DNA from 3 places in the Flaviflexus ciconiae genome. Region 1 is predicted to be linked to each of the others. Evidence: riboswitches for the same ligand, from Rfam matches in the RefSeq annotation. Region 1 holds a riboswitch; each other region holds the start of a gene.
What was found. Region 1 has a riboswitch for S-adenosylmethionine ahead of EJ997_RS05250 (OsmC family protein). Riboswitches for the same ligand answer to the same signal wherever they lie in the genome.
Positions count from the first base shown of each region.

Region 2: another riboswitch for S-adenosylmethionine. It lies ahead of EJ997_RS00690 (methionine ABC transporter ATP-binding protein); the one in region 1 lies ahead of EJ997_RS05250 (OsmC family protein).
Region 3: another riboswitch for S-adenosylmethionine. It lies ahead of EJ997_RS11585 (hypothetical protein); the one in region 1 lies ahead of EJ997_RS05250 (OsmC family protein).

Region 1 is NZ_CP034593.1:1,159,762-1,167,550, reverse strand. Features, by position in the region: gene gltX (glutamate--tRNA ligase) at 1-16, shown strand, start outside; tRNA gene EJ997_RS05280 (tRNA-Gln) at 338-409, shown strand; tRNA gene EJ997_RS05275 (tRNA-Glu) at 433-505, shown strand; tRNA gene EJ997_RS05270 (tRNA-Glu) at 554-626, shown strand; gene EJ997_RS05265 (biotin transporter BioY) at 800-1,375, opposite strand; gene pdxH (pyridoxamine 5'-phosphate oxidase) at 1,584-2,213, shown strand; gene EJ997_RS05255 (DUF364 domain-containing protein) at 2,335-3,105, opposite strand; SAM riboswitch class I at 3,287-3,379, shown strand; gene EJ997_RS05250 (OsmC family protein) at 3,558-4,040, shown strand; gene EJ997_RS05245 (DUF5692 family protein) at 4,321-5,298, opposite strand; gene EJ997_RS05240 (TetR/AcrR family transcriptional regulator C-terminal domain-containing protein) at 5,504-6,055, shown strand; gene EJ997_RS05235 (ATP-binding protein) at 6,071-7,378, opposite strand; gene EJ997_RS05230 (glycosyltransferase family 4 protein) at 7,577-7,789, opposite strand, start outside.
Region 2 is NZ_CP034593.1:160,663-168,451, forward strand. Features, by position in the region: gene EJ997_RS00680 (HAD family hydrolase) at 1-348, shown strand, start outside; gene EJ997_RS00685 (aldo/keto reductase) at 418-1,227, shown strand; SAM riboswitch class I at 1,453-1,539, shown strand; gene EJ997_RS00690 (methionine ABC transporter ATP-binding protein) at 1,545-2,516, shown strand; gene EJ997_RS00695 (methionine ABC transporter permease) at 2,513-3,199, shown strand; gene EJ997_RS00700 (MetQ/NlpA family ABC transporter substrate-binding protein) at 3,510-4,352, shown strand; gene EJ997_RS00705 (isocitrate lyase/PEP mutase family protein) at 4,598-5,362, shown strand; gene EJ997_RS00710 (DeoR/GlpR family DNA-binding transcription regulator) at 5,683-6,453, shown strand; gene EJ997_RS00715 (FGGY family carbohydrate kinase) at 6,499-7,789, shown strand, end outside.
Region 3 is NZ_CP034593.1:2,581,500-2,589,288, forward strand. Features, by position in the region: partial or broken gene EJ997_RS11545 (transposase) at 1-98, opposite strand, end outside; gene EJ997_RS11550 (TetR/AcrR family transcriptional regulator) at 759-1,034, opposite strand; gene EJ997_RS11555 (ferritin family protein) at 1,395-2,030, shown strand; gene EJ997_RS11560 (Fic family protein) at 2,430-2,663, shown strand; gene EJ997_RS11565 (PDDEXK family nuclease) at 2,715-3,806, opposite strand; gene EJ997_RS11570 (hypothetical protein) at 4,141-5,007, shown strand; gene EJ997_RS11575 (hypothetical protein) at 5,115-5,882, shown strand; SAM riboswitch class IV at 6,105-6,220, shown strand; gene EJ997_RS11580 (hypothetical protein) at 6,235-6,636, shown strand; SAM riboswitch class IV at 6,779-6,894, shown strand; gene EJ997_RS11585 (hypothetical protein) at 6,905-7,324, shown strand; gene EJ997_RS11590 (hypothetical protein) at 7,557-7,789, shown strand, end outside.

The DNA.
Region 1 (7,789 bases):
GGGTTCCGCAGGGTAAGTGAAGCGGTAACAGCGATTAGCTGAGGTCACACGGTGACGCCGCACAAAGAGCATAAAGCTGAAGCAAACGGCCCGGTTCAGAAATGAGCCGGGCCGTTTATTAGCCGGGTCGACTCTTATAGGAACGAATGCGACAGTTCTACGAGGGCGAATTCGACTGTGCGGTGGCGGGGGAGGAGCGGCGCTGCGGAGGGCTTTTGGTACGAAACTGTCGGTGCTTCTCGGACCGTGACCACCTTCACCCCCACCGGTTTTGCCAACAAAATAGGGAGCCGGTAGAGTTTAGTTCTGCGCGCAACCGAGGTTGCGGGCAAACCCTTGGGGTATGGTGTAATTGGCAGCACGAGTGATTCTGGTTCATTTAGTCTAGGTTCGAGTCCTGGTACCCCAGCAAGTTTCTTCGGAGACTTATAGGCCCCGTTCGTCTAGCGGCCTAGGACGTCGCCCTCTCACGGCGGTAACACCGGTTCAAATCCGGTACGGGGTACGGATGGCGCAAGCCGTCTACAGATAATTTCATACGTTGTTATCTAGGGCCCCGTTCGTCTAGCGGCCCAGGACGTCGCCCTCTCACGGCGGTAACACCGGTTCAAATCCGGTACGGGGTACAGGAAAGGTCCGAGCAATGCGCTCGGGCCTTTTGCTTTGCCCGGATAGGCAGGGCGGTGAGGCGTGCGAATGCTTGCCGGGACGGGCCTCCCGGCTCGTGTGCCCCCTGATTGCTTTCGGGAACAACACAGCCCCGGCAAATATCCGAGGGCTGTGCGAAGAGCGGGGATGCTTACTTGCTCTTGCCGATCAGGTGCCAGGTGGCGGGCAGGAGTGCCATGGCGGCGGCTCCCTTGATGGCGTCACCAATGAGGAAGGGAACAACTCCCATTTCCAGTCCCTGAACAAGATCTGCCCCCGTGAATGCCATAAGCCAGGGGAGGCCAACGGCGTAGATCAGGACCGAGCAGGCAATAACCAGAAGGGCAGTCTTGCCGATAGAGCGGTCGAAGCCCTTGGAGGCAAGCTTGCCGGCGGCCGCCGCGGCAAGGATGTAGCCGATGATGTAGCCGAAGGAAGCCGACTCCCATCCGCTACTCTGCTCCGCAAAGATCGGTGCCCCCGCCATTCCGGCTAGCATGTACAGCGAAAGCGACAGAGTGGCCTTGACCGGGCCAAGGGCTGCGCCGGTCAGGATGACCGCAAAGGTTGAAAGGGAGAGAGGCACGGGCGTGAATCCGAGAGGGATCACGATCTGGGAGGCGATAGCGACAAAGATCGCACCGCCCGCGACAAGAGCGATATCACGGGCGCGGGAGAACGGAATCCGGTCGGACAGTACGCCGACGGCAATGTTGGGAGTGGTCACAGGCCACCTTTCACAGTTACGAATCAGTAGGTTACTGAATCGTAGGTTAGTTGTTTCGGCTTGGGCAACAGCATCCACCATGTGGGCGGGAGCCAAAAAGTGGCGTCACGATTGCGACCAGCAAAGAGACCGCTCACGTGATCTCCTCGCTGATTTTTCCCCGAGATTCTGGTCTTTCGGGGTCGGGTATGGGGCATAGGATGCTCATATGGACATCTCAGATATGCGACGCAGCTACGAGTCCGGGGAACTGAACGAGGCGGACCTTCCTTCGTCCCCGAAACCCCTTTTTGATCAGTGGCTGGCGGAAGCCGTCGAGTCTGACGAGCGTGACGCGAATGTGATGGTGCTTTCGACCGTGGATCAGCATGGTGGTCCATCTAGCAGGGTTGTTCTCGCGAAGCAGGTAACCCCCGAGGGCATCATCTTTTTTACGAACTACGACTCCCGCAAGGCCGCTGAGATCAAGGTCAACCCGAGGGTTGCCCTGAACTTCCACTGGGCTTCGCTCGACCGCATGGTCAGGATCGAGGGGCGGGCGGAGCGCATCACCGATGTCGAATCGGATAAGTACTTTGACTCTCGCCCGGTCGGCTCCCGTCGGGGCGCCATTGCCTCCCCGCAGTCTCAGGTGATCGAAAGTCGGCAGGTGCTCCTCGATGAGGTGGAGAAGCTGGAGAGATCCGGTGAGGAGCCCCACCGGCCGAACAACTGGGGTGGCTACCTCGTACGGCCCAAGGTCCTGGAGTTCTGGCAGGGCAGGCCCGACCGGCTCCACGACAGGATCCGCTACCGCGTCGTTGACCGCGCGTGGGCTTGGGAGCGCCTAGCTCCGTAGTGTCAGCCAGTACCGACAGCCTATGTCCGCCCTGTAACTGGTCCGCGACCATAGGCTTTTTTCAATGACGTGAGTCTTGCTTTGCACTTATGCCTGCTGGCGTTGCCAGAACGAACGAGGTTTACAGCTCTGGTTTGACCTTTGCGAAGTCGACCATGGTTCCGGCTGCGCTCGGGAAGCCGCGTCCGGTGCCGCGGAGAATCTCGGTGAGGTGCTCCGGGTTGGTGCACACGAGTCCTGATAGCCCGTTCACGCCGTAGTCGTAGAGGATTGGTGACATGGTTGATGATGGTCCGGTGAGGACCACGTAGGCGTCTTGGGAAAGCTCGAGTAGGCGGGGGAGTGTCTTGTTGACGAGCGTTGATCCGGTGATGAAAACGAAGTCCTGTTCCGGCAGAATGTATTCGCTTGCCGTATCCGGGTAGTCGTTGTCCCGGGGTCTGCGCTCAATGATGCAAAGCTCACCCACTCCCTCGAAGCGGTTCTCGATAAACCGGAAGTGGCCGATCGTGGCGACCTTCTTACCCTGAACCAGTTCGGCGTAGGTGTCGAAGGCACCTTCGGTTCCTTCGGTGTTCTCGGGGAAACGATAACCGCAGGACGGGATGCGCCCTGGATGATTGTGCCAGGCATTGATCGCGGCAACGCCAATACCCGCCTCCGCCAGGTTCCAGGAGCGCACCAGCATTGCGGCTTCCCTCAGCGGTCGGCCAATCAGCGACTCGGTGGAGATTGATGGTCGGGTCCGTACATCGGTTGTCATCGCAACGCCGCTTGTCCCATCATCTGCTGTGACTCGGGTCCAGATGTTGCCGACCTGGTAGTCGGAAACCTTGGCCGACGCATCGATCGCGTCAATGAGATTGTCATACAGGGCCCACGGATTACTCATAGCCCAATCGTACGTGAATGCCGAGGGGGTAAATGCGGCGGAAGTGGATGGAATCTGTAGCAATTCTTGTTGTTAGAAACCTGTCCACGGCTGTTCTGGGTACGGCGGAAAGTCTGTTCTGCGCAGTTTGTTCAAATTTTGGAATGCGTAGACGGCAGGGGTTGACGCCCTTAATCTGGAACCACTATCGCGAGCAGTCGAGAGTCCTGGCTCTATGACGCTGCAGCAACCTTTCGAGATTCGGAGCGGGTGCTAATGCCAGGTTCGATGGAGGACAGAATGCGAATGTTCGTCGCGGCGTGAGGCCGCAGTAGCCACAGAGCTCAACGGAGCAGTCTCGATATTGCTCACCGCCAATCAATAAAAGGCGCTGTTTTGCGTACCCGTAATCTCCCACGAAGTGTGGGCGGGCGTCAGCGCACCCAAAAACTAAGAACTTAAGGAAAAAGATCATGACTACACTCGCTACCCAGACCAAGCCGAAGCTCATTTCCCTCACCACGACCGGAACCTGGGTCGGTCAGGCAAGCACCGATATCACCGCTGGAGAGTTCAACTTCCGAGTCTCCGAGCCCACGGGGCTTGGCGGTAACAACTCCGGTCCGAACCCCTTCCAGTACCTCATCGGTGCTTTCGAAGGTTGCATTGCTGTCGTCATCGAAACCGTTGCTGCCGAACGTGGCTACGAGATCGACGGTGTCGATATTGAGATCACCGGAACCCTGGATCTTCGTGGCTTCGAAGGTGTGGAAGGCGTTTCCCCGCACTTCCAGACCGTTGTTGGTTCCGTGAAGATCACCGCTGACCTTGATATTGAACAGTTCGGGACCCTCGTGAATGAGACTGAGCGCCGCTGCCCCATCTACAACCTGATTAAGGATGCTGGGGTCACCCCACAGATCGAATGGTCGAACGAGAAGAATACCGCTAAGTAGTTCAGTCCTTCGACAATCAACTACTCGTAACCTCATAGAAGTCGGGCTCTTTCACTAGCCCTGGATCAATGAGCGAAGCGTCTGTCAGTATGTGGCCACTCCACACTGACAGACGCGTCGCCCTTTCCGCAGTAAATCCGCGGGTTCTATGACGGATTCATTTATTTGGCACTGGCTTGACTGGTCCCGCAGCAGATTCTCTCGTCCGATGGCGGACACTGAGTCCGACATAGCCTTCCCTTGTCCTGTGGAGACCTAGTATGTTCCGCAGGTGTTCTGGTTACGCCATCTTGTCGAACGTGTCGGCGGCAATTCGGCTGTCCAGAGGCTCAACCGGGGTGTTTGCGGCAACGATTGCCTTGTATTCGGGGTGATCCGTGTACAGCTCATCCTTGAGCGGGTTGAGGCGCTTCTTCAGGATTGTGCGGATCTGGTAGATGATGAGAGCGACGTTGGCGACCAATGCCAGTGCCGAGATGACAAAGAGGGCGACGGGACTCCTGGAGGTTTCGACGGCAAACATTGAGTCGGAGACAAATGTCGGCACCGCCATAGTGAACATCATCCAGAGGGCCAGGGTGTTGGCCCGGTGTTGGAGCCAGGCGCCCTTCTTGATGAAGAATGCGGGGATAGTGCAGGAGATGAGGAGTGCCCCACCGGCGTAGAACGAATGGTCACCAACGCAGTTATAGACGTAGGCGAAGTTCCACAGGTCGTAGGCGATGATCCAGAACCAGAGCATGTCAGGCCAGATCATGTCCTTCGACTTGTCCCTGGAAATAAAGATTCCCGCCCATCCGCAAATCGCAACGAGGTTAAGAAGACCGGCTACGCCGTTCATCCAGTTCCAAGAACCCGACAGCATGTACACGCCATCGACGATGCCGTCGGCGTTCATGGCTCCCACCTGGAAGTCACGGATGCAGGCCTCGGCAATATTGATGGCGAGGATAGCTGCCGGGAAGATGAGGACCTTCTTATTAGCTGCGAGCTTGGGGAAGTAACGGATCGCCATGAAGCCAAGAGCTCCGGCGAGAGCTGAGTAGACCTTGACCCAGTGGAACCAGGTGCCGGTAGAAGAATCTGCACCTGCAGTTGTTGGCCATACAAAGATTGTGAGAATGATCGGGAGAATAATGAAGAAGGCGATGCCGCCGGCCTTCCATCTTCTCGTTACCTCGTTGAGGCCGATGAGTGCGCCGAGTACGACGAACCACATGAGCCATGAATACCAGGGGATAGATTCGAAGAGAAACATGATTCCTGTCCTGTCACTGAAACTGTTAGCGACATCGTCGTCGCCTCCCTTTCACGCTAAGACCCGCCCTAAACACTGCGATATAGACAGAAACCCGAAGGTGTCGCAATCACTGAAATTACTAGCTCAGGCAGGGCCCCTTTTACCGCCGAACCGGGACGTGCGTCCTATGATTGGAGGTATAAACGTTTCTGAGGGGGTGGCCATGTCGCAGGCGACAAAGGAGCTACTTGCTCGCTCACTTAAGGAACAGCTACTCACCACTCGACTTAACCGGGTGACGGTTTCGGGCCTGACTGCTCAGGCCGGCATCAACCGTCAGACGTTCTACTATCATTTTGCGGACGTCTACGATCTTGCTGCCTGGGTGTTTGAGCAGGAGATCGCCAACCACATAATGGAGCACGCCTCCTACGACCAGTGGGCAGACGGCTACCGGAAACTGCTTCGGTACATGAATGCAAACATGGAGCAGACCCAGGCCGTTATGAACTCCCTTTCTCACCGCAGGCGCGACGCCTTCTTCCTCGGCCAGTTTCAGCTCATGATGGAAGCGATCGTCACCGAACTAGAAGGCGACATTGTCCTAAGCACTGTTGATCGGCAGTTCATTGTCGACCACTATGCCTCGATCGTTCACGGACACCTGCTCCGCTGGCTCCTCACCGATGGACAAGAAGACCCCGACATGCTCGTCACGAGGATCCAGAAAATCCTTCGCGGCTCGGTACGGGACGCCCTGGAACGACTCGCATAGCTGACTCTGACAAGGTCAGATCCGTGCAAGTGCCTCGATGTCTTCCTCGAACTCGCGGGCGACCTCTGCGGAGACCGTGGCTCTGGTCTGCGAGATAGCTGAGAGGTAATCATCGACACTTGGTCCCTCGGTCGTACCGATCGTCGGGGCTGGATCTTCTGCCGAGTGGCCGTTGGCGAGTGCTCGCTCGAAAGCGACCTGCGATGCACTACGCGCGGCATATTCAATATCGGCGGGGGAGAAGCCGTCGGTTGCCTGAACCAGCGGCTCAATATCCAGGTTCTCTCTGATGGTTGGGGGAATGAACATCTGCCAGATAGCGTGGCGTGCCCCCTCATCGGGCAGGCCTATCGGGATGACGTAATCAAATCGGCCATGGCGTAGGAACGCTGGGTCGAGAGCCCGAATAAAGTTCGTGGCACAAATGAGAAGCCTGCCGGGCTTCTCCCGGAAGTTCGGGATCACCTTGAGTAACTCGTTGGTGACTGCCTGAGTTGGTGAGGGCGGCTCTCCGCCGCGACGAGAGGCGATCTCTTCCACCTCGTCAATGAACACGACAGCATGATCGAGATCGTCAATACGCTCGAATGCTTCTCTCAGCTCGCCAGCAAGCCCCTTCGGGGAAGCGGCAAGGCGGGAGGGGAAGACCTCAACAAAGGGCCACTCGAGCCGTGAAGCCACGGCCTTAGCGAAGGTGGTCTTGCCGGTACCGGGCGGACCAAAGAGGACAATGGCACGCGGTGGGACAACACCAAACTGTTCAGCTGTAGACGGGTTGGCTAGTGGAAGGATCAGCCTGCGCTCAAGCAGATCCTTCTCGGTCGTCATTCCACCGATCGCATCCCACCGGTCCCTTCCCAACATTCGCCCGCCCAGCTCCCGAAGCAGGAGGATCTCTTCCTGGCGGATGGGAATGGTGCGTTCGAAGTAGCGTAGGTGACGCTGATCGGCGAAGCCTGCACGGGAGAGCGACACGATGTTCTCGATCTCGTCCGGAACCAGGATCGACATCTGGCTGATACCCGTGGAGGCAAGGCGCTGCTCAATAGCGGCGAGCATGGCGCGGCTAATGCCGCGGCGTTGCAATTTCGCGTCGACCGCAAAGAACACGATCCACGCCTGATCGTGGGCGGCCCTAGCTACCGTGACACCAACGACCTCTTCCCCAATGACGGCCACAACGGCAGTATCGGCCCGGGTAGAAGCAATGACCTCGTTGAGGGCATAGACCGGGATATCGACCTGTGCGATGTACTGCTCCCAAAGACGGAGAAAACCATCGAGGTCGCTTGGCTGGAAGTCGCGGATACGCCAGTTAGTCATGTGTTCCTACTTTGTCGTCGCAAGTGGTTAGGCTCACAGTACGCAACAAGCGTGCGGTAGTGCGGAAAGTCTCGCTAGGTGGATTGACTTACGAAAGGCAAGAAGGTGAGACTCACCTGCTGGCGCTAATAACCTTGGGGATCTGCGCTAGTAGGTGCGTTAACGAATTGGGGCAATGAATCTTGCCCAGTGAGTGCTCTAAAGAACCGACTTCAGTTGCTTGATGAGGTGCTCCCAGCGCCATTCCCCATCCACCCATTCCTTCCCGCGGGCTCCCATGGCTTTCGCGCGCTCGGGATCCTCGAGGAGGTAGGTGAGGGCAGAGACCAGGGCATTGCCCGAACGGCCGTTGACGACCAGGCCGGTTTCCCCGGGGATCACTGCCTCCGGCGCACCACCCGAGTTACCGGC
Region 2 (7,789 bases), 1.0 Mb from region 1:
TATTCGGATCCGGACCTCATGCCCGGAGCTATTGAACTTCTCGATGCGTTTGCAGATGCTGGAATGCCCCAAGCTCTAGTGACTGCCACCCCGATGAATCTAGCTGGGCCGGCCATTGAAAGCCTGCCGCGAGACTACTTCTCTGCGCGTGTCACCGGGGATCAGGTGCAGCGTGGCAAGCCGGACCCCGAGCCCTATGCCACCGCTATCAGCAGACTCGGTGTGAACCCCGCCGAATGCTTGGCCTTTGAAGACTCAATCCCGGGGGAGACGTCGGCACGCGGTGCGGGAGCGAGAGTCGTTAACGTGTTGAAGCTGGAGCTCGCGGCACTCGCAGGCCTCCTCTGAGTTCGTTTCGGATTCTGCCAGGGGCTTGGAACTCTCGTCGCCGAGGTTACGCGTTGGTAGCCTGGGTGAATGAACGCACAGGTTGATTTCAATTCACTGAAGATCGGATTCGGCACTTCTCCCCTCATGGGAGAGGAAGCGACAACTGCTGTCGCTTCGGCGCTCGATGCTGGCTATACCTTTATCGACACGGCATCGAAGTACGAGAACGAAGAGGCCGTCGGTCAGGGAATCAAGGCCTCCGGCGTTGCTCGCGAGGACGTTATTCTCCAAACCAAGCTCCGCGGCAATGATCATGGGGATGTTCGGGGAGCGCTCGAGCGTAGCCTTAGCAGGCTCGGCGTCGACTACCTCGATGCGTGGCTTATTCATTGGCCGCTCCCCATGCTTGGCCTTTACCCCGAGGCGTACGAGGAGATGGCCAAGGCGCAGGAGGAAGGTCTTGTCCGCACCCTCGGCGTCTCCAACTTCCTCATCGAACACCTGGATGAACTGAAGGCTAAGACCGGCCTCGTCCCTGCCACGAACCAGGTGCAGGTTGACCCGGGCCTGCACCGCCCCGAATACCGCAAGGAACTTGCTGATCGCGGGATTGCTGTCCAGTCCTGGTCCCCGCTTTCAAAGGGTGGTGACCTGTTCGAGACAGAAGCTGTGGTCTCCGCGGCCGAAGCGCACAGCATCACGCCCTCGCAGGCAGTCCTGGCCTGGCACCGTGCGATCGGTGCCATCCCGATTGTCCGCTCCACGAACGAGGAGCGTAGGAAGCAGAACCTTGAGGCTGTCGAGGTTCAGCTGACCCCCGCAGAGGTGGAAGCGATCTCCGCACTCCCGCAGCGCGAACTTGGCGAATGGGATCCTGCAACGCACGACGAGCGATAGACCTAAGCACTTAAAGTGTAGAACCAAACTTCAGAGGCGCCCCGGCGGTAGTTATGCCTCGCACATTTCCTGTACAGGAACGTGCGGGTGACTGTCGTCGGGGCTCTCCCTTGCCCATGAATAAAGTGGACATAGGTTGACATAACGTGCTCGGTGTCACACGGCCAACTGCGTCCAAATCCTGAGATTGTTTGGCGCTCTGACCTGGGGCGTTGTCTAATGGGGGAACCATCAAGAGTGGCTGAGAGACCTGGCTCGTCGACGCCGCAGCAACCGAGAAAAACCCGGTGCTAAGGCCAGGACCGATGGAGGAATCAATGATCACATTGGACGGTGTCCGCAAGGTGTACCCGGGAGTTGTCGCTCTCGACGGTATCGATCTCAATATCCCTGCAGGCCAAATTCACGGAATTGTGGGCCAGTCGGGTGCGGGCAAGTCCACTCTGATCAGGTGCCTGACGGCACTCGAAAGGCCAACCGAAGGCCATATTTGGGTCGATGAGCAGGACCTTTCCTCGCTCACCCCCAACCAGCTACGGACAGCACGCCGCTCAATCGGCATGGTGTTCCAGGGCGGCAACCTGCTTGATGCTCGTACCGCCGGTCAAAACATTGCGTACCCGCTGAAGGTTGCCGGCCTTGATAGGGGAGGGCGGCGCGAACGCGTACAAGAGCTCCTTGACCTCGTCGGCCTTGGTGACCGTGGCGACTCCTATCCGTCCCAGCTTTCCGGTGGTCAGCGCCAGCGCGTCGCCATTGCCCGTGCGCTCGCGGCACGGCCCGCAGTGCTCCTGTGCGATGAACCGACCTCGGCTCTCGATACTCAAACCACCGAACAGATTCTCGACCTCATTAAGGATGTTCGCGACCAGACCGGTGTCACGGTCGTCATCATCACGCACGAGATGTCGGTGGTGCGCGAAACCTGTGACGCCGTCACGCTCCTGTCGAAGGGCAAGGTTGTTCAGTCCGGCAGGCTTGACGAGATCATCACGGACACCGGCTCCCGCCTAGGTGCTGCCATTGTTCCGCCTCCGAAGGTTGACGAGATCCCGCCGGGAACGACACTGATCGACATTGCCTTTACGTCCCGTCCGGGGGAGCCCTCCGGTTCCCACGTTCTCAGCCTGGTGGCCGAGCTCGGGGCAGATGTTACCGCTGGAACGTTCGAGACTCTGGGCTCCGCCCAGATCGCACGCCTCGTTCTCTCGGTTGAAAATGCTCGGGTCGATTCGACCATTGCGGCGCTCGCTGCTCAGGGCATTGATGCGAAGGAGCGTGCAGCATGAATACTTTGACTCAGGACGGCACGTGGTTCAATAACCAGATCGTCCAAGAGACGCTGTGGGACGCGACCGTGGAAACCCTGCTCATGGTCGGCTGGTCCACCCTCGCAACGGTGGTCATTGGATTGCCTCTCGGTATCCTTCTCGTTGCCACCGCGAAGGGCGGAATCCGTCCTAACAAGATCGTCAACGCCATTCTTTCCCTGATCGTTAACGTCGGGCGTTCGATCCCGTTCATCATCCTTCTGATCCTCTTGCTACCGGTCACGGACTGGGTCATGCAGACCAACATTGGATGGCGGGGCATGGTGTTCCCGCTCGCAATCGGATCCATTCCGTTCTTTGCTCGCCTGGTCGAGACGAACCTTCTGGCTGTTGATTCAGGCAAGATCGAAGCCGCTCAGATGATGGGGGCAACACGAACGAGGATCATGGGGGACGTGATTCTCCGTGAGGCCCTTCCCGGAATCATCCAGTCGATCACCGTTCTCATCATCATGATTATTGGCTTCTCCGCCATGGGAGGCACGGTTGGAGGCGGCGGGCTCGGAGCTCTTGCCTACAACTACGGCTACCAGAGGTACTTCCTCGACGTCCTCATCATCACCGTTGTTGTTCTTGTTGTTATCGTTCAAATCGTCCAAATGCTCGGCGACATGCTCAGCCGATATGTAGACCACCGCTGAGTCTCTGCATATCGGAACGAACGACTCGCGACAAACACCTGATCCGAATCGCAGGAAGCAACTCATTCGAGTGACCTCCACCGAAACAGTTCTTCGAATGGAAGCGCTCGCACAAGGCTTCTTGGCTCGCTCCTCGTGACCGTAATTCACCGAGATCTCTCTCGAGTCACGTCATCCCCGTAACTCTGGGCTATGCCCGCACCGTCAACACAATCTCCGCCACGACCGCACCCATAGTGCGGACTGGCAATCCGAGCAGAGGGTTCCAAGGATCCCACTTGCTCATTTAATAACAAAAGGAAGTAAACCAATGCGTCGTAAAATTTTTGCTCTCACAGCAGCCGCAGCCCTTGCCCTCTCGGCATGCTCGTCCAATGAAGAGGAATCCGAGGAGACCACCTCGGATTCGACCGCGGCCTCCGGTGAGGTTGTCACCCTCAAGGTTGGAGCCTCCCCGGTTCCCCACGCAGACATCCTCAACTACATCGATGAAAACCTGGCCGAAGAGGCCGGTATTGACATCGAGGTTGTCGAGTACTCCGACTACGTCCTGCCGAACCGTAACCTCGACTCGGGTGACCTGGATGCTAACTTCTTCCAGCACGTCCCCTACTTCGAGACTGAGATCGCCGATAACGGTTACGAGTTCGACCGTGGCGAAGGCGTCCACATTGAGCCCTACGCTGCCTACTCCGAGACTCTTGAGTCCATCGACGACCTCCCGGACGGTGCCAAGGTCTCTATCGTCAACGATCCCTCCAACCAGGCTCGCGCTCTCTGGCTGCTTGAGGACAATGGTGTGCTGACCCTCGACGACTCCGTCGAGAATCCCACCATCTTCGATATTGCTGACAATCCGAAGAACATCGAGTTCGTTGAACTTGAGGCCCCGAACCTTGTTCGTACCCTCGACCAGGTCGATCTCTCCATCATCAACGGTAACTTCGCCCTTGACGGTGGGCTTGTTCCCTCCGAAGACTCGATCGCCATCGAGTCCGGTGAAGACAACCCCTACGCGAACGTGCTCGCTTGGAACACCGACACCGACAAGCTCGAGGCCATCCAGGCACTCGACGAACTCCTCCACTCGCAGGAAGTCGCCGACTTTATCACCGAAACCTACCCCAACGGTGAGGTTGTTCCTGCCTTCTAAGTAACACCGAGAAAGGGGGTGACTGGCTACGACCGGTTGCCCCCTTTCGCAATCACTTTCGACATAAACATGTTCTGAGGATTGAGCGGTACTAAGAAGCGCTGTTGCTTGAAAAGTCTGACCAAGCACCGTGTTTGAACCGTGTTAGGTGCGGATGCTCGGCCTGATAAAAGCTCTTGGTGAAAGCCCTAGGGATTGTTCAGGTACCCCGCATAGTCTCGAGATGACTCTGGGAGGGAACACGGATGTCAAACATCAAAGAACAAGCAAAACTATTCGCCAATCAACATGAATCGGGTGAGATTTTAGTCCTGCCAACTGTGTGGGACACGTGGAGTGGTCGGATAGCGGCAGATGTTGGCTTCGCAGGACTCACCGTCGGTAGCCACCCGGTTGCCGACGCTATCGGTAGCTCCGATGGCGAGAATATGGATTTCGGCGAATACCTGGACATAGTCAAGAGGATCGTCGACTCCGTCGACATTCCTGTCAGTGCTGATGTCGAGTCGGGATATGGGCTCGATCCGAAAGAACTCATCGAGCGCATCATCGAATCGGGTGCCGTCGGAGCCAACATCGAGGACGTTGTTCACCGGGAAGACGACCGGGTTCGTGACCGCCAGGAGCATGCGGACTATATTGCCGCCGCCCGGCAGGCCGCAGATGGCGCAGGAGTCGACTTCGTCATTAATGGACGAACCGATGCCATCAGGCTTGGAACCGACGTTTATGATGATCCCCTCGCAGAAGCAGTAGAACGGATCAAACTCATTGAGCAGGCCGGTGCCCGCTCTGTTTATCCCGTCAGGGCATCAACCGTCGAACAGGTCTCAGCACTTGTGGAGGCTGTCTCCGTCCCCGTCAATATCGGCGTTCACCCAGTGGATGGTAACGGCGCCGGTGACCTTGCTGGCTTGAAGCGCCTCGGCGTCCGTCGCATCTCCTTCGGTCCGCGCTGGCAGTCCTGGCTGACCGATGTCTCGGCAAAGCAACTAGAAGCCTGGCTCTAAAACCACAAATCAACATGCCCCGGTGACGCCTCAAGGGAGGCGGTCACCGGGGCTATGTGTTATCAGGAAGTCTTACGTTCACGCCTGGGGCCGGGGGCCGAATTTACACGGATGCGGCGGAAGTGTATTCATCAATAGCTGTTGTCTTCATGATTATCCTGTCGTGGTTTGGTGCCGCAGTAAGGTTTCAGAGCGCCAAAACAACCGGGGTGAGATTCAGCCATCGTGCATTGGGAAAGTGTGCGAAGTCGAGTTCTTGTGGATTGTTGCCCGATTGCGTGGATTTGGTTTAGTGTTCGAGTTAGTCAGAGAGGTAGAGCATGCTTGCACAGGAGCGCCGGAGCCTGATCCTCGAGGATCTTCGCACGCAGGGTGGTGTCGAGACCGACGATATTGCTCAACGATACGGAGTGTCGGTTGAGACGGTCCGGCGAGATCTTCTTGAGCTCGAGAAGCTGGCTCTGCTGAAGCGCGTTTATGGGGGAGCAATCAGTATTGCTGTTACCTCCCGTAGCGAAGCTCCGCACTCGGAACGCGAGAACATTGCTTCCGAGCAGAAGGCACAGATCGCGGAGCGGGTTGCTGAGCTCATACCGGAATCGGGAACCGTGTTCCTTGATCTGGGAACAACGGTTGAAGCCGTTGCTCGAGCATTCCCATCATCTTTCTCGGGAACTATCGTGACGGCATCATTGCGTGCCGTTGGCACACTGTCACGTCTTGAACGTGCCGAGATCATTGTGTCAGGCGGGCGCCTGCGCAAGTCTGAACTCTCGCTGTCGGGAACGATGGCGACATCGTTCCTTGATGGTCTGTACCCGGACCTTGCGGTGATTTCAATTGGTGCGATCACAGCTGATGCTGGGGTAACCGACTACGACTTTGATGAGATGCACGTCAAACAGTCGGTCCTTGCAAACTCCCAGACCGCGGTGGTCGTCGCCGATTCCTCGAAGTTCGGTAAGACCGCACCCTTCAAGCTTTGCGATGTTGAGATACCAACGTACATTGCTACCGATAGTGGGCTCGATCAGTCCGCAATCGACGCACTTAAAGACAGGGGAGCACAACTGCTTCTCGCCGACGCGTAAGCGTCACTGAAAAACCCATGTCAATGAAGACTGAAAGGCAATTCAATGGCTATTCTTGCACTCGATCAGGGAACCTCCGGCTCCAAGGCAATTGTCGTCGATGATGATGGCATTCACGCCATTGTCGAAAAGCCCGTTACCCTCAATCACATCTCGAACGACGGGGTTGAGCATGACCCGCACGAACTACTTGCCTCGATTGTGGATGCTGGGCGTGAAGCCATCGAGCAGGCCGGTAAACCAATTGACGGCGTGGCCCTGGCAAACGTCGGGGAAACTGTTCTTGCCTGGGATCCTGAGACCGGCGACCCGCTGACTCCCTGTGTCAATTGGATGGACAAGCGATCGAAGGACATTGTTGCCCGCCTCGAAAGCAAAGCTGATCGCATTCATGAACTAACCGCCCTTGTTCTCGACACCTATTTTGCAGCGCCTAAGCTTGCCTGGGTTCGCGAGAACCTCACGAAGGAAGGTGTGGTGACGATGTCGGATTCGTGGCTGGTATACCAGCTCACCGGCGAATTCGTTTCCGACACCTCAACTGCATCGCGCTCCCTCCTTCTCGATATTGACACGGTCGAATGGAACGATGAGCTCCTGGAGATCTTTGGGCTCCAGGACGAGAAAATGCCGCGTCTTGTGGCGTCCGACGAGATCGTCGGCACGACGACCCTCTTCGGTGGTGAGATCCCCGTTGGCGGTCTCATGGTTGACCAGCAGGCGGCTCTGCTTGCCGAGAGTTGCCTTGATCCCGGTGACTCGAAGTGCACCTACGGGTCCGGCGCCTTCCTGTTCGTTAACACTGGCCATGAAGCACATCGCTTCGAGTCGGGCCTGACAACCTCCGTGGCGTGGACGCTACGGGGCAAGACCTCCTACTGTGTTGACGGCCAGGTCTACACTGCCGCAACGGCGGTGCGGTGGATGAAAGACATGGGAATGATCTCCGGCGTCAAGGAGATCGATAAGGAAGTGGCGAAAGATTCAGGCGGGGTCCTGTGCGGCCCGTCCTTCGCCGGGCTGGCGGCTCCGTGGTGGCGTTCCGATGCTGGAGCTTTTCTCACCGGCATGAAGCTAGCCACCGGTAAGGCAGAGATCTCCCGCGCCATCCTCGAAGGGATCTCCGCCCAGGTTGCCGAGCTCGCTAGCCTAATCGCCGCCGGTGTCGACACGCCCCTGCAGAGACTCAAGGTCGATGGTGGGCTGACCAACTCGAAGGTCCTCATGCAGATCCAGTCGGATCTGCTTCAGGTCCCGATCGATACCTACCCGTCTGCCCACGCCACGGCCCTCGGTGCTGCCGCTGCCATGAGGCTGGCGCTGAACCCGGATATGT
Region 3 (7,789 bases), 1.4 Mb from region 1:
ATCATAGTCTGTAGCAGGTTGCGCATGAGATCTGGTGATGTGTCGGCCAGGGCTTCCGCGAGCAGGCCTGCAGGGTCGACAATTTGAGGAGCGGTCATCGTGGTGATGTCCTTTCGAGTGAGAAGTAGAAGGCTTTCGCGAAGGATCCCACGGTGACCACGCTCATATCAGCAACAACGTTCACGACCACCATGCGGTTACACCACCCTAAGGGGCACCACTCACATCCACGTCACGACAGGCATCCTTCCTTGGCGTCGAGCCCCTAATCAGCGATACATGCTGGCAACCGACCGTGGTGGCAACGCCCCGGATCATTGGATAGGCAGGGGCAAAGCACAATGTCCGGGCGGCTGGCCGGCAATCCCGATCAACACTCGCCAATCAGGACCTGACAACAAGGTAACGGGCACGCAGGGGTACGACGGTCCACGAGCGGGTGTTCGAGTCCACGGGAGGTCAGCATGAGCACGGTGAAACGCGAAGCCTCGGGTTGCCTGCGAACGTTTTTGTCGGGTCGCTGGTAGGCACGCTATCCCGCGCCCGATGGTGACCCGGCGCGAACCAAGGACGACAAGGCCCTGATGTTCGCAACCAAGACGGATGCACGCACGTGGCTCGCGTTGATACGCTCGAAGGTCTCGCCGAACCTGTAGAACCGTCAGCGGAGGTTGCAGCCCGTCGGCGTGTCGAGACCGACGCTGAGCAGGCACGTTCCACGTGCTTCGAGGAGGATTCAAAGCGTTGGCGGCGGGTGATCAAGACCGAACCGAAACTCGCATCGCCTCGTCCGCAAAGGCTCGGAGTTGGTCGGGGCCTGGGGCGACGTCATGGAGGGAGATCTCCATTTCCGCTTCCCAGCGCTCCATCGCAGCGATTGAAATGGCCACGAGGAGATCGTCCTTCGAAGCGAAGTAATCATAGAAGCTGGAGCGGGTGATGCCGGCGCGCTCACTCACTTTTGTCGGCGTGAAGCCCGCGAGGCCGGCGGAGGCGAGCACCTCTTCCCCCGTCGGGGAGGTGATTTTGGGCATGGTTTAATTGTGCGCCGCCTGTCAGGGTGGGCGGGAGCCTGACTATGGAGTTGTGCTCACTGAGTTAGCGACTGCTCGCGGGGGAATGTGCCCTCTGTCAGCGGGAGCGTTCTCGGCCGGCTTGGGCGGTAGCCTCTGCACCGACTGCCGCGAGTGAGACGGATCCGTTCGGTCGGGCGGCGGTGATGAACCCCAGTCGCTCGCGTGAAGGCGCGTGTTTGGTGGACTGATCGAAGAGGTCAATGGTGGGTGCTGGCTCAAGGACGACCATTAAGGCAAGGTTGGGACCGCGGTCCCTTGTCAACCGCTCATGGGGGAGTAGGTTGAGGTGATCTAGGAATGAGGCTGTGGATCATGAAAATGTCGAGGCTACTCACGCTGACTGCGATGCTGGTCGTGCTCGTAATCGGCCCATCAGCCTGTACTTCAGTCACGGACGATACTGCAACGATATCTCCGCCTTCTGCGACAACGACAGCGTCCGATCCATCGGAAAGCCCATCGGAGGATGACACTGTTGTCGATGAGCCTGAAGCGCCCCCGGTGGGCACTCCTGCGGCTGTTGCCTGGGAGGCTCTCATGGGTCCGGACGGCGAATACGCCGCATCGGCCATGTATCTGGCCATCATCGACGAGTTCGGTGACGTGGAGCCTTACGTCTCGATCCAGGCTGCTGAAGAGCGCCACAGCGAGGCCCTCATCAGACAGCTCTCGATGGTTGGGGTCGACGCGCCGGAGAATCCGTACATCGGCGAGATCGAGCCGCCGGAGGATCTGGAAGGGGCCGCGTCGGCGGGGGCTGAAGGCGAGGTCGCCAATATCGAGATGTATGACCGACTGCTCACACAGACAGACGATGCTCGGCTCACGCGCGTGCTGACGAACTTGCGTAGCGCCTCTGCCGACGTTCACCTGCCGGCCTTCGAAGCCGCGGCCGATAACGGTGGAGTCCTCACCCCGGAACAGATGTTGGAATTCAGGCGCGGACCGCGGTAGGCGCGTGGGGCATTGTCTTGCGGGGTGTCGTCAGGCCGGCCGCTCGACCTGCGTTCAGCCTGCTGGCGTGCGCGGAACAGGCTGTCGTGCACCGTCGTCAGACGGCCGTCCGAGGTTTTCGTGTCCCGTGGACGCGCCTCGCAGGCGACCAGCTCCCTATCCGAGGAGGCGACCAGCTCCGTGAGGCTCTCTGGAGTGAACAGCAGGCCTTCTCCGGAGGGTCGTTTGACCCCGTTCAGATCCGGCGGGTGGTGACCGACGATGAGGAGCGTGCCGCCCGGCGCGACGGCCTCGCCGAAGCTGTGAAAGACCTTTTCGCGCCGTTTGCTGGGTAGGCGGAGGAAGTGGACGGTGACGTGGTCGTAGGCCGCGACCGACGGGGACCATGCTTCGACGTCCTTGTGCATCCACTCGATCCGTTCGGCGACGCGCGCCGCCTCTTCTCAATTCGAGACTATTCATCCGTTCGTCGAAGGAAACGGGCGCACCGGACGAGCTCGTGTTCATGCGCTCATGCATGAAAGCGGGCTCGTTCGGCATACGACTGTTCCTCTGTCAGCGGGATTGCTCAGGGAAACCGGACGATACTTCGACGCTCTCACTCAGTACCGCGCGGGCGAGGCCTGGGGGTAATTGAGACTATTGAGGTCTTCCCCCAGGTCGGACATTCATCACTGGACAGATTTACTCCTCATTAAGCCCAAATGCAGTTGACACCTGTTCGATGGTGAATTGCTGACGGAGTCGGGTAGCGCTGTTCTGGTTGGCGAACATTCCGGTTCTCCAGAAACCCTGACCGCTGGGGACTGTGTGGCTCCACTGGACAGGGACGGCCCATTCAGCAACGTTGTCGTTTTCATCTCCGTCGCGTCTGTAGTTGCCATCAAGAGCGAGTGACGCCAAGAGAGTCTCGGCTCCTTGGTATTCAACTTTGAGCTCATCGAAGCGTTCAGCTTCGCCAAGGACGGTGCCGACTCCCACATATCCATCTTTAGGAATACAGGCGAAGACACGTGCGCCTGGCTTAAGGTTCTTCAGAGTTCTGCTGAACCACTCGCCACCGCCTGCGGACACGAATCCGTACTTCCGTCCATCAGACCACTGTCGACCGCCTTCATACTCGCCGAAGGACACATACCAGTCGGTACCGTTCCACCGCTCACGGGTCTTTGATCGGCGTGAAGATGCTGATGTAGGCGCGGCTTGGCTTGTCGGCTCAACAAGCCAAGAGCGTGCGAAGTATGAGTTTCCCCCATCGACAAAGTGTCGGAAGAACACCACGTTAATAGGAAGGGCATACTCCTCATGGAGGAAGCGAACAATACGTTCAGTTGCGGGATCCACGCTCGACGCGACGATAGTGAGGACCTGAGAGGAGTTCACCTCGAGTGGCAGCGTTTCGTTGAACATCTCCGCAAAGGCTTCTTCAAGTGCAATGCCCGGTTGGTAATTTTCGAAGATTGCTTGAATATCGGCTCGGCCAAGAGTCGCCACCCACGAGCCATAGTCAATGACCTGGGCTGTGGTCTCCCGCGGAGTCTTATCTCTCTTTAATTCGATGACATAGACAGCAGCGGTTTCATCAAGAGCAAGGAGGTCAATAAAACCGCCGTGCGCGGTAGGCACCTGGCGGCCAATAATAAGGAGGGCCTCGCCGAGCATTGAAGCGTCCGACTCTATGTAGGATTCGAGCTGAGATTCGAGGCTGACAGCCGTCGGGACGACTCGTGTTAGCTTCTCGCCATCTACTCGCCAAAGCCCCATTTCAGCAGGCATGACATCTCCACTCGCATTAGGATTTCAGGTTTCTTCTCCTAGCCTACTTTGATCTCCACAAGGTGGATGCACCAACAGCTCATGAGCTGCACTCGGAGCGACTGGCCGGACTTCGTCGGCGCGGTTGAGACCTTGCTCTGCCTATGCGAAGTACGTAGATGCTTGAATCACCCCTGAAGGCGTAGAGGGGAGAATTGTCCATCTCCTGAGCGAAACAATTCATGAATAGTTCGCTGGAAACGTGCCGCAGCGCCTTGGGGCCTCGGTGAGAGCGACCGGTGGATTGCTCTTCTGTAGGGTGGGTGCACTGATAGGTGCGTGAGAGGGTCGAGGCATGAAGGTGAAGAAACTGGTCGCTGTGATTGTTGCCGGGTCAGCGGTCCTTGCTGCCTGCTCATCTGCAGATAACAGCACTGTTGATGGTAGCGAGCGCTCTTCTGATGACGATCTTCAAGAGTCTGTTGATGTGGGGGAGCTGGGTGACGAGGCCGGTGAAGAAGTGGAGCCTGCAGAAGAGGCAGCTGCCGTAGTTCTCGAGCCCACGACCCTTCTCGTTACCGGTGCTGATGCGAGTGAAATATCTATTGCGATGAGTGAGCAGTTCTTTGAGTCCTCACCCGGAGCTGTTGTGACTGATGAAGAGCTTCAGTTGGAGGCGGCTTCGCTCGGCATGGCCTATTCTGTACCCGTCCTTGTCGAAGGAGACGCGATCGCTGACGAGCTGGAGAGGCTTGACGCAACCTGGGTAATCGCCGTCGGCGTTGAGCTCGAGGACATGGAAGACGTAGACGCCATCCCCGCAGTCCTTCCTGCAGAAGCGGAAGAGGAGTCTGGCTCTGAGGACAGCGCCGAGGAGAGCACCGGGGTGAGCGCCGAGGACGAGGCTGAATCCGATGTGGCTGGTGGGGAGCCACGCGTGCCGGATGAAGGGGAGGAGATTGAGGTCGATCCTTCTCTTACGGTCGTGGCGCCCGAGGGAGAAGGCCTTGATACTCTGCTTTCTTTGGCTGAAGGGGAAGCTTTTACTGCTCCGCAGCTGACTGATGTTGAGCTGGAGCATGACATTGATCTGCTCGATGGGGTTGTCGTGCTGACCGATGGCAGCTCGATTGCGGCGGTCGGTACGGCCCATGCGGCTGGTGCGGACATTGTCCTGTCCCCGGCTGACCCCGAGGGTCGAGCGAAGCGATTCAGGCTGTAGGATCTGCCGACATTGTTGTTGGGCTGTTCGAAGAAGAGCTTGAGGACTTTGAGTGGCAGCTGGCTGCCGCATCAACCGGTGTTGAACTGCCGGGTGGGACCCAGCATGTGTTCGGAGGGAAGCGCTATATTGCCCTGTACGGCTCTCCCATCACACCAGCACTTGGGCTGCTCGGCGAACAGGATGTTCCCTCCACTGTTGCTCGTGCAGAAGAGATGACGGAGCCATACCGAGCTCTGACCGATGACACGGTTGTGCCGGCTCAGGAGATCATCGTGACCGTTGCGGCCGGGGAGCCGGGCGATGATGGAGACTACTCGAACGAAGGGCCTATTGAGTGGTTCATTCCCCTCATCGAAGCTGCGGGGGACGCGGGCCAATATGTCATCCTCGACTTCCAGCCCGGCAGAACTGACTTCCTCACACAGGTCCAACAGTACGAGGAACTTCTCGCCTACCCGCACGTGGGAATAGCTCTCGACCCGGAGTGGCGGCTTGGTCCTGATGAAGAGCCCCTTACACGGATCGGCCATGTTGAGATCGATGAAGTGAATGAGGTTATTGCTTACCTCAGTGACTACGTCCGGGCGAATGATCTTCCCCAGAAGGTGGTCATCCTTCACCAGTTCCAGCTTCAGATGATCCGCGATCGGGACCAGCTCGATCTATCTCGATCTGAAGTTGCTCTGCTGATCCATGCAGATGGTCAGGGGAGCCAGGGGGCAAAAGCTGCTACCTGGCGGGCCCTCCACCAGGATGCTCCAGAAGGAATTGCGTGGGGGTGGAAGAACTTCATTGATGAAGATCTTCCCATGCTCACCCCGGAAGAGACCTATGCGGTGGAGCCGATGCCGGAGTTTGTGTCCTACCAGTAAGTGATGTCAAAAGCCTCGCGTGTTCCTATGAAACCCGCTGGAGCGTTGAGCTTTGCCGATAATGAGTTCTATTTTGACCCGCTGGTCTCCCCATTGATGGGAAGGCGGGAGCGCCCCCTCTGGTCCCTGTTGGTGGGCATTTTTCGTGGGTTGAATGAATCTTTGAAGTTGTTAATTCGATTAACGCTTGACAGGGTGCTCGGGGTGTGTAACTTAGAGCTAGATCGAGAAGTTCGACGCTAAGCCCCTCGGCTAGTCGACTAGCAACCGCGTTTCGTGCACGGTGCTCCCGAAGGAAGATCGGCCCCCGAGCAAAAGCTCGGGAGGAAGTATGCGATATAGGAAAATTCTTATGAACCCCATGGACGATGCGCCGGATGCGCACGAATACATTTTCATCGAAGGCCCAGACGTCACTGTGGAAGACTGCAGTAAATACAAGTCTGGTCACGGTGTCCATTTCATCCAGGTCCGGCTTGCCTCTGAGGAGCGGAGAGTCGCGGCCGAAGTGACCGCGGTAGATGGTCATTACATCGACTTCAGAACAGAAGCAGGCACCCAGCGCCGCTGGAACCACGACCCCCAGCGCCTGCTCAAAGTGCAGGAGATAGCTGCCCGGGACCCCGAGGCGAGGACTGTCTGGTCGGAAAGATACCACCTCCTGACCGTGTACTCGGAAGAGCCCAGCGGGTCTGTTGTCGGAACTCCAGTCACGCTTGCGCCGAGCCCAACGGACTGCGGCTACAGCCTGTAAGCCGCTGCCGAGGGCAGCCGAATCGCAGTGTGTTCTGACCATTGAAATCAGCTGTTTCAGCTGAGCTCTCGAGGTCGAAACACGGGTCGGGTAGAAAAGCAGAATATTTCTGTCCGACCCGTGGGCCCATAATAGAAGTATCGATCGAGAAGTTCGACGTGAAGCCCCTTGGCTTGTCGACTGGCAACCGCGTATCGCACACGGTGCCTCCAAGGGAAGATCGGCCCCTGGGTAAAAGCCCAGGCGGAAGCTAGCGACAAAGGACATCATGAACGACAACAAGCGCCGTGAGGCGCATCCTCCGGCGGACAAGAAGCACAGATTCACCGAGGTCTACTCCGGTAGCTCATGCCGGTCCAGCAAGAGCGGCCACTATCTTTCAGCTGAAGACTACGAAGCAGCGGACCAGGATACCTGGGAAACCGTTATCCTCACCGGTACCCATGGGAAGTTCATTCACATCATCTCGGGCGAAGGCTCGGGGCGGGTATGGACTCACTCCCGTTTCCTGGTGACCGCGATCCGCCTTCTGCACTCTGAAGGTGGAACCGTTGAACTGCACGAATCGAAGGGAATCCTACGAGCGACGAATGGCCTGATAAGAGCGATCACCAGAGTGGCAGCGGAGGTCACTCCATGCGAGTACTCGAGGCCTGAGCTGCCAAAACCTCTACCCCGAAGCATCTAACCTTCATCAACCTCGAATCAGTGCGGGAAGCATTTAGCTCCCCGCACTGATTCATCTCTTTCACCGCGACAGCGGTGTCTTCTCAGCGGTGCAGCCACGAGGCTGCGCCGCTTCTTCGCACTCAGTGCCACAGGATTTGACCGAAATTCAATCACCCATCGTGGGGCACTGCCTGGCTCAGGTCGGGCCCCACTCGATTGCCCTGGCGGGGCTAGATACGGATAGGACAGATATGTTCGAGCACGAACACCAGGCCATGCGCTTTTCCAAGAAGACTTTTGAATGGAGCGAAATCCTTGTTTTTGACAGTGTCGAGAAGGCCTTCTGTCAGCATGGCCGCCCGCATGTCACCAAGGTTGAAGATGCTAGGGCGGCGCTTCACGGCAGGTGGGATGAGGTTATCGTTGCTGGCGTTGATGCTCCCTATGTCAATTTTGTGACGAGTGAGGGCCTGATGCGGATGTG